3 linked regions of the Endozoicomonas sp. GU-1 genome follow. The protein of the gene in region 3 interacts with the protein of the main gene of each other region in a pairwise test. Links are inferred from orthologs where the notes say so. Each region holds a gene or a part of one and is shown on either strand. Other genes may lie near its edges.

Evidence for each region.
Region 1: the proteins of rlmN (region 3) and O3276_RS22965 interact in binary tests that used the Escherichia coli proteins (3 or more experiments, as listed by UniProt). The link is inferred for Endozoicomonas sp. GU-1 from one-to-one orthologs.
Region 2: the proteins of rlmN (region 3) and ftsZ interact in binary tests that used the Escherichia coli proteins (3 or more experiments, as listed by UniProt). The link is inferred for Endozoicomonas sp. GU-1 from one-to-one orthologs.

What each region holds. Positions count from the first base shown.
Region 1 is NZ_CP114771.1:5,468,280-5,471,278, forward strand. It holds O3276_RS22965 (DEAD/DEAH box helicase), read right to left. Parts: upstream 2,177-2,999; coding sequence 824-2,176; downstream 1-823. Other genes in the region: O3276_RS22960 (DEAD/DEAH box helicase), read right to left, coding at 1-818; O3276_RS22970 (hypothetical protein), read right to left, coding at 2,340-2,999. UniProt on the Escherichia coli protein: DEAD-box RNA helicase involved in the assembly of the 50S ribosomal subunit at low temperature. Exhibits RNA-stimulated ATP hydrolysis and RNA unwinding activity. Acts before DeaD.
Region 2 is NZ_CP114771.1:1,811,024-1,813,841, forward strand. It holds ftsZ (cell division protein FtsZ), read right to left. Parts: upstream 2,095-2,818; coding sequence 907-2,094; downstream 1-906. Other genes in the region: lpxC (UDP-3-O-acyl-N-acetylglucosamine deacetylase), read right to left, coding at 1-804; ftsA (cell division protein FtsA), read right to left, coding at 2,172-2,818. UniProt on the Escherichia coli protein: Essential cell division protein that forms a contractile ring structure (Z ring) at the future cell division site. The regulation of the ring assembly controls the timing and the location of cell division.
Region 3 is NZ_CP114771.1:70,941-73,891, reverse strand. It holds rlmN (dual-specificity RNA methyltransferase RlmN), read right to left. Parts: upstream 2,083-2,951; coding sequence 919-2,082; downstream 1-918. Other genes in the region: ndk (nucleoside-diphosphate kinase), read right to left, coding at 2,200-2,631; pilW (type IV pilus biogenesis/stability protein PilW), read right to left, coding at 59-820; O3276_RS00420 (RodZ domain-containing protein), read right to left, coding at 1-66.

The DNA.
Region 1 (2,999 bases), 5.4 Mb from region 3 along the record:
TGGGCATTGATGCCGTCTTCTGCCAGCAACTCGGCAACCTTGTTGGCGGCTTTTTTGGTGCGGACAAACACCAGCACTTTCTGCCAGCGACCACCATGGATGAGATAACTGAGAATCTCCGGTTTATCCTGCTGGTCCACCGGGTAGAAAGACTGGGACACGGTGTTAGCGGCAGAGTTGGGGTTTTCCAGTTCAATCGTGACCGGATGGCGCATGAATTCATGGGCCAGCTGTTTAATGTCTTTGGAAAAGGTGGCGGAGAACAACAGGTTCTGACGTTTTGTCGGCGCGTTTTGCACAATGCGTTGAATATCGTCACGGAAGCCCAGGTCCAGCATCCGGTCGGCTTCGTCCAGCACCAGTATTCTCAAGTTGTCCAGCTGGATATGCTGCCGGTTGATCATGTCCACCAGACGACCGGGTGTCGCCACCAGGACATCAACGCCTTCTTTCAGAACCTGCAACTGATCGTCAATATCTACGCCACCATAGACGGCAGCTGTCTTGATAGCCGTGTGCTTGCCATAGGTCTGGAAACTATTATCAACCTGAATGGCCAGTTCCCGGGTAGGGACCAGCACCAGGGCGCGGATGGCTTTGCTGGCTCTCATCTGCGCCAGCCGGTGCAGGATTGGCAAGGTGAAACTGGCGGTTTTACCGGTGCCGGTCTGGGCAGATGCCATCAGGTCACGGCCAGTTAAAGCCATGGGAATCGCTTTGGCCTGAACCGGGGTGGGATTCTGGTAGCCCGCTTCGTTGACTGCCTGAATCAGCAACTCATCCAGCCCAAGAGCGGAAAAAGGGAGGTTATTGCTCATGTGTATTATTTCCTGCGCTTGGGTGGTTCAAAACCGGAATCGGTTGAGGTGGTTGCAGTGGTGGGTTTGGCTTCGGCCGCCGGTGTGCGACGTTTGCCCACGTTCTTCTGCTCCCGGTGACGTTGTTTATCCGCCGGTTGTTTTTTACCAGCGCCTTTTTTACCGGCCGGTTTTTTCTTGCCGGCGGCTTTGCCGGAGCTTTTCAGCTTTTTGGGGCCTTTATAGCTGCCCGGCAGTTCTTTGATGGTGCGTTTCTCAAACCGCAGCCGGAGGTAGCGTTCAATACCCGACATCCGGTTCCATTCGTCCGGCCCAATCAGGGAGATGGCCAGCCCCTGTTCTCCGGCACGTCCGGTACGGCCAATCCGGTGGACATAGTCATCACCGTTACGGGCCATTTCCAGGTTGATAACCAGTTCCACGCCTTTGATATCCAGGCCACGGGCTGCGACATCGGTGGCAATCAGAATGTTGATCTTGCCATCCAGCAGCAGGCGCATAACGTGCTTGCGCTCCCGCTGGTCCATATCCCCGTGGAGTACGCCGACCTTCAGGCCTTTAACCCGGATTTTGCCCACAAACTCCTCAGCCCTGGCTTTGGTATTGGTGAACACCAGGGCTTTGCCATAGGTTTCATTCCGAAGCAGCCAGATCAGCTGTTTTTCTTTATGGGCGGTATCGTCCGAGAGAATAATCTGCTGGTGGATATTGGCGTGCTTTTCCTGGACAGAATTCAGCCGCAGACGGGTAGGATCGCTCAATACCTGGTAGGCCATTTCACCCAGGCCCCGGGCTTCCAGGGTCGCTGAGAACAGGAAGGTCTGGCGTTCGCCATGGCACTCTTCCACGATGCTCAAAACATCGGGACCAAAACCCATATCCAGCATACGGTCTGCTTCATCCAGTACCAGGTATTCCAGGTCACTGAAATCGTGGTTGCCGTTTTTTATATGCTCAATCAGGCGGCCGGGGGTGGCAATAAGGATCTCCGGGTTTTTGCGCAGAGTGTTCACCTGATGGCGATAGTCCTCACCACCAACGATCAGCCCCGCCTTGATGTAGGTATAGCGTGCCAGGGCTTCACACTCTTTTAACACCTGCAGACCCAACTCCCGGGTAGGCACGAGCACCAGTGCCCGGGTACTGGTTTTCGGTGAAGGGGTGGTGTGCATCTGGTTGAGCATGGGCAGCAGAAACGCTGCGGTCTTACCACTGCCGGTTTCTGCGCTGACCATCAGATCCTTGCCGGTCATGGCCAAGGGCAGGGTTTGTTCCTGAACCGGGGTGGCCTGTTCAAACCCGAGTTCAGTGAGTGCTTTTTGCACCCGTTCATGGAGAGCCAGCTCAGAAAAAAGCAATGGGGAGTTCCTCGACCATAGGGGAAATACGGTTTTCTAGAAGGGGGATAAATGGTGATGTATTTTATGACTGATGACGTGAAAAGCCAATATGTGAAAATTCATAAAATAGTGAGTGGTTTGGGATGGTTAAAGCAATTCGTGGAATGTTTAACATGTACGTTCAGGGTTCCGGTTCCTGATGGTCAGATTCCTCTGGAGGCAGGGAGCGATTAAGAACGGTTATTTCTGGCTCGACAAGTTCGCTGACGGAGCTCGCTTTAATAATAGCTTCGTTACCAAATTTACCGGTAATCAAGTGTTTTGTCGGTATTTTGGCTGTCAACTGGGCAGGTAAATCCAGAAATTGTAATGATGTTTGCGAATATTCTTCTAATTCGCGTCTTTTAATGTCTTTATCGTTGTTTAATCCATCAAACAAGGTATAGTGCGGGTGTACTTGTATCCCGATAGGACCGCATTCTCCATGATAATACCCGCTGGCTTGTCCATTAAGAAACTTCTTTAAGTAATACCGCCCACCGCCATGGGAAATATCAATCAGCTGATTTTCGTCAAAAACCATGCCTGTCTCGGATATCTTATCCACCCAGCGTTCATACATGTCATCACTGTCTGTTTTCTCCTGAGTCTTTGGTGGTTCAATTTCTTTAAGATAACTATCCAGTTCATTGATTAACCACATGCCTATGACCCGACAGGCTTTGCCTGACCACTGTTTGTCATTTGACAATAGCTGTTTGTGAAAGGCAACGAAAGCGAGGCTTAAATTCTCATGCCTGAAGGGAATATGATATTTACTGCCTGCTCTTGAGCCGAGGGA
Region 2 (2,818 bases), 1.7 Mb from region 3 along the record:
ATTGTTAAGTTCATGGCCAGATTTATGACCGATGAACTGGCCAATCAAACTATGCCCCAGCAAATAAAGGTCGCCGATCGCGTCCAGCATCTTGTGCTTGACAAACTCATCGTGATAGCGGAGGCCATCTTCATTGAGAATTCGGTACTCATCGACAACAACCACATTATCCACGCTGCCGCCAAGGGCCAGATTCTGGGAACGCAGGTACTCGACATCACGCATAAAGCCGAAAGTACGGGCCCTGCTCACTTCCTTCACAAAAGAGGTACTGGAGAAGTCAATCGACGCTGTCTGGGAGCGGCTTTTGAAAACAGGATGATCAAAGTCAATGGTGAAGCTTACTTTGAAACCGTCGTATGGTTTGAAGGTTGCCGTTTTATCCCCATCCGTCACCGTCACATCTTCTTTGATGCGAATGAACTTCTTGGGCGCATTCTGCTCCTGGATACCTGCGGACTGTAGCAGGAATACGAATGGACCAGCGCTGCCGTCCATTATGGGAACCTCGTGGGCACTGACCTCAACGTAGGCGTTATCAATACCCAGCCCAGCCAGGGCGGAGAGAAGGTGTTCAACAGTGTCAATTCGGGTGCCGTCTTTATGCAAAGACGTGCACAGTGTCGTCTGCCCGACATTCAGGGCATGTGCCGGAATTTCAATGACCGGGTCAAGGTCTGTACGACAGAAAATGATGCCGGTATCTACGGGAGCAGGCTTAAGAGTAAGGTAAACCTTTTCACCGGAGTGAAGGCCCACGCCCGTAGCACGAATAATATTTTTCAGTGTACGCTGTCTGATCATGATAACGCTGTTCCGCGACCTGAAAGGTCCCTGTTATTTGGATGCAACGTCACATTGTAACAAAAGTAACAATTGAGACAAGTTCGCATTTATACGCCCTGATTAATCCGCCTGACGCCTCAGAAATGCCGGTATATCGAGGTAATCGACACTATCTCCGGTCGCCACCGCTGCCCGTTTACCTTCTTCCCTCGGAGCCACTTCCCCTTCCTCCTTCTTTTTGTCACGCAACAGAGGAGAAATGTCCAGCCTGCCGTAGTCAGGTGTGCCATCTTTGTTTTTTGGCGGTGCTTTTTCAACCACCTTCAACTGCTCCCTGGCAACGCCGCCCGCACCGATACCGGTTGCCACGACAGTTACCCGCAGCTCGTCCGTTAATTCCGAGTCAATAACAGTACCGATAACAACGGTTGCATCGTTAGACGCAAACTGACTTACAACGTCGCCTACCTGGTTGTACTCACCAACGGTAAAGTCAAGGCCGGCAGTAATGTTAACCAGAACACCTTTGGCTCCCTGCAGATCAACATCTTCCAGCAGCGGACTGCGGATGGCTTTCTCAGCTGCTTCTGCTGCACGGCCGCTACCCGTGGCAACTCCGGTACCCATCATCGCCATACCCATTTCTGACATCACTGTGCGAACATCGGCAAAGTCAACGTTGATGAGACCATCACGGGTAATCAGTTCAGAAATACCCTGCACCGCACCCAGCAGAACATCATTGGCAGCACCAAAGGCATTGAGCAGACTGACATCACTGCCAAGCACTGGCAGTAACTTTTCATTGGGAATGGTAATCAGCGAATCCACATGTTCCTGAAGCTCTTTCAGACCTTCTTCGGCAACCGCCATTCTGCGCTTGCCTTCAAAACCGAATGGCTTCGTGACCACGGCCACGGTCAGTGCGCCAAGCTCCCGGGCTATCTCGGCAACCACCGGAGCTGCACCGGTCCCGGTACCACCGCCCATGCCAGCGGCAATAAAGACCATATCCGCACCTTTGAGGAGCTCGGCGATACGCTCCCGGTCTTCCATCGCCGCCTCGCGACCGACATTCGGGTTCGCGCCTGCACCAAGCCCTCGCGTGATCGAGGCTCCCAGCTGCAGGTGAGTATGGGCCTGCAAATGCTGCTTTTTCAGCGCCTGGGCGTCAGTGTTTGCACAGGCAAACTCAACACCTTCGAGCTGACTATTCAGCATGTGGCAGACTGCATTACCACCACCACCACCGACACCGATAACTTTTATGACCGCTTCCTGCGGTACGTTATCCACCAATTCAAACATGGTCATCTCCTTTTTATCACCCTTAATCTAACAAATACTTACCAATACCGTTACTGAAAACCTGCGCGGCTAAACACTTAAAAGTTTTGAAACCAGCGCTTCATCTTGTCCATCAGCCCAGCATCCTGAGGTTTGCTGGCGATCGACTTTTTCAAACCGTCTTTCTGCATTTTCTGGCCGTAGTGCAACAGCCCGACACCCGTTGAATAAATGGGATTACTGACCACATCACTCAGCCCTTTCACTAACTGCGGCACACCCAGCCTGACCGGCATGTGGAAAATCTCTTCTGCCAATTCAATAGCTCCCTCGATCTTGGAAGTACCACCGGTCAGAACGATGCCTGCGGGGATCAGGTCTTCGAAACCACTGCGCCTGATCTCTGCATTAATTAACGTAAACAGCTCGTCATAACGAGGTTCTACCACCTCTGCCAGCGCCTGCCGGGAAAGCTCCCTGGAAGGTCGCTCACCGACACTGGGAACTTTAATGGTTTCATCGGCTCCAGCCAGCTGCGCCAGGGCACAGGCATATTTAATCTTTATGTCCTCGGCATTTTGCGTCGGTGTCCGCAAGGCCATGGCAATGTCATTGGTCACCTGATCACCGGCAATGGGAATCACTGCCGTATGCCGAATCGCACCATCGGTAAAGATGGCAATATCTGTCGTGCCACCGCCGATATCCACCATACAGACGCCCAGCTCTTTCTCATCTTCTGAAA
Region 3 (2,951 bases):
GGCAAGCACAGCACCGGGAGCAAACGTCTGAATAGCTTCTTCCTGCTGAGTATCCTGTTCACTCATGACCCAATCGACTCCGATAATGCTTCAGCTCCACAGAGCCGGGATACAACCTTTCCAGCTTCAAAGCATAACCTGCCGCTTTATCCTGAGCCCGGTTTGCCCTTGCCAGCTCAATACCCAGTAGCAAGCTGCGAGGACTCTGCTCAGCCGACCCGGCAAAGGCCTGGTAGTGCTGCCACCCTGTATAGAGATTGCCCTGCTCTTTGTAGATAGCGGCAAGCTCCAGATTGGCCCTTGGCAAGTTACTGTTCAGACGAAGAGCCCGGGTAAAGTGATCAACCGCCAGGGAAGACCGGCCCATCCGCAAAGCAACAATCCCGAGGTTTTCAAAGGTTCGACTGCGCTGGGAATAAGCAACATCCCCGGAAGCCAGTTGAAACTGACGATAAGCGTCCTGAAGCCGGTTTCTGGAGAACAGGAAAGCACCAAAGTTATTGCGTATGTCCGCGGCATCAGGGTCAATGGCCAGCGCCTTATTGAACGCCTGCTCGGCCAGCTGATCCTCCCCCTGACGCTGATAAGCCATACCCAGCATGCCATGGACACTGGCCGAATAGGGCTCGATCTCAAGCGCTCTTTCCAGCGGCCTTACCGCTTTTTCCGAGTAACCTTCCTGAAGATAACCCCTGGCCAGATTCATATAGTCCACCACTGCCCTGTTCTCGTTAACAGGCCGACTGTCCGTGGTGACACAGCCTGTCAGTGCCAGAGATACAGAAAACAGTAGTGCAATGGGCCTCAATTTGACTCCCATGCTGATCCCCACATTTGCAATTTATAAATATATCCGGGACGCCGTTGAGAGTAGCAACCTCCGGGAGCCTGTCGGATAACAGATGCATCCCGGACAGCTTATACCTGTCTGGCTGCTATGTAGCGCTCACTGCGCCGGGTCTTATCCATTACATTGCCCACTAACTGACCGCAGGCAGCGTCAATATCATCACCTCTTGTCTTTCTTACGGTGACATTAAAACCAGCCAGCTGCAAACTCTCCTGAAACCGTCTCACTGCATTATTGCTGGGTCTTTCATACCCTGAATGAGGAAATGGATTGAACGGAATAAGGTTTATCTTACAGGGCAGATCTTTCAGCAAAGCAATCAGCTGCTGTACCTGTTCAGGTTGATCATTCACACCGGCAAGCAACGTATACTCGATCGTAACGACCCGTTTACTGTCCGTCAAACTGTTCATGTAATGATGGATGGCATCCAGCAGCTGATCCAGCGGATACTTCCGGTTGATCGGCACCAGCTGGTTTCTCAGCTCATTATTTGGTGCATGCAGTGACACTGCCAGGGAGACATTAGACACCTCACTTAACTTTCTCAGCGCAGGCACAACACCGGATGTACTTAACGTCACCCGACGCTTGGAAAGCCCATAGCCAAGGTCGTCCATCATCAGGTCCATGGCATCAACGACATTATCGAAGTTCATCAATGGCTCGCCCATACCCATCATGACCACATTGGTAATGGATCGATCCATCCTGGCCGGCACGTTGCCAAAATGACGGGCTGCAACCCATACCTGGCCAATGATTTCCGCCACCGTCAGGTCAGAGTTAAAACCCTGCTTGCCCGTAGAACAGAAACTGCAATCCAGGGAACAGCCTGCCTGGGAGGAGACGCACAGCGTTCCGCGGCCATTTTCAGGAATAAATACCGTTTCAACACAGCTGCCACTGGCCACCCGCACAACCCACTTACAGGTGCCATCCTCAGAAAAATGGCTGCTGACCACCTCTGGACCGCGAATTTCAGCATTGGCCTTAAGCCGCTCACGAAGGGATTTACTGATATTGGTCATCTCATCAAAATCATCAACCCGATGATGATGAATCCACTTCAAAACCTGCTCAGCACGGAATTTTTTCTCACCAATAGTAAGAAAGAAGGCTTCCATTTTTTTTCGTGAAAGCCCCAGCAAATTGACTTTGGCTGCCTGAGTGGGCAGCTCGCCAGCCAGTTCACTGGCCTGATCGATAGATGGCTCGATCAATTCTGACATCTTATTAATACCTCAAAGCCATCAGAAGGCCTGCCTCCTGATGGCTTATATTCTCATGTTCACCCCGAACACGGTCAGGTCAGGGCAAACTGACAATTTGTCAGCGGGCTGATTCCGTTAACGTGTTCTGGGGCAAATCTCCGAACCTTCGAAGAAGTAGGCCACTTCACGCTCAGCAGATGCTACTGAGTCAGATCCATGAACCGCATTTTCATCGATGGTCTCTGCAAAATCAGCCCGAATGGTGCCTTCAGCAGCTTCCTTCGGGTTAGTAGCGCCCATCAGTTCACGATTCAGGGCTACGGCATTCTCGCCCTCAAGGACGGATACCACAACAGGCCCTGACGTCATAAACGCAACCAGGTCCTGATAAAATGGACGCTCTTTGTGCTCAGCGTAGAAACCACCCGCCTGCTCGTCAGAAAGATGGATCATCCTGGTCGCTACAACCTGCAAACCAGCCTGCTCAAAACGAGCAAGAATTTTACCGATGACACTCTTGGCTACTGCATCAGGTTTTATAATGGATAAAGTGCGCTCTACCGCCATTACGATCTCCAGATTGTCATTTTCGTGCCCTTTCGGGATTGTTATTACTTATTAAAAACGTACGACTCTCTCAGCTTTCCATGTCTTGGAGCCTGTCGGACTTAAGCGTCCGTAGCGAGGATTGCGAGAAATTTAGGATAAAAATTTCTGTTTCTGAGGAGAATAGCGGGGCTATTTGACGAAGAAGCAGGAATTTTTAGACCAATTTATCGCAACCGCAGTAGGACAGTCTTAAGTCCGACAGGCTCCCTGGCTCAGGCTGTCCTTAGCAGGAGTTCTGGCAGCATTGTATACAATAGAGTCGATAGTGTCAGTTCTTT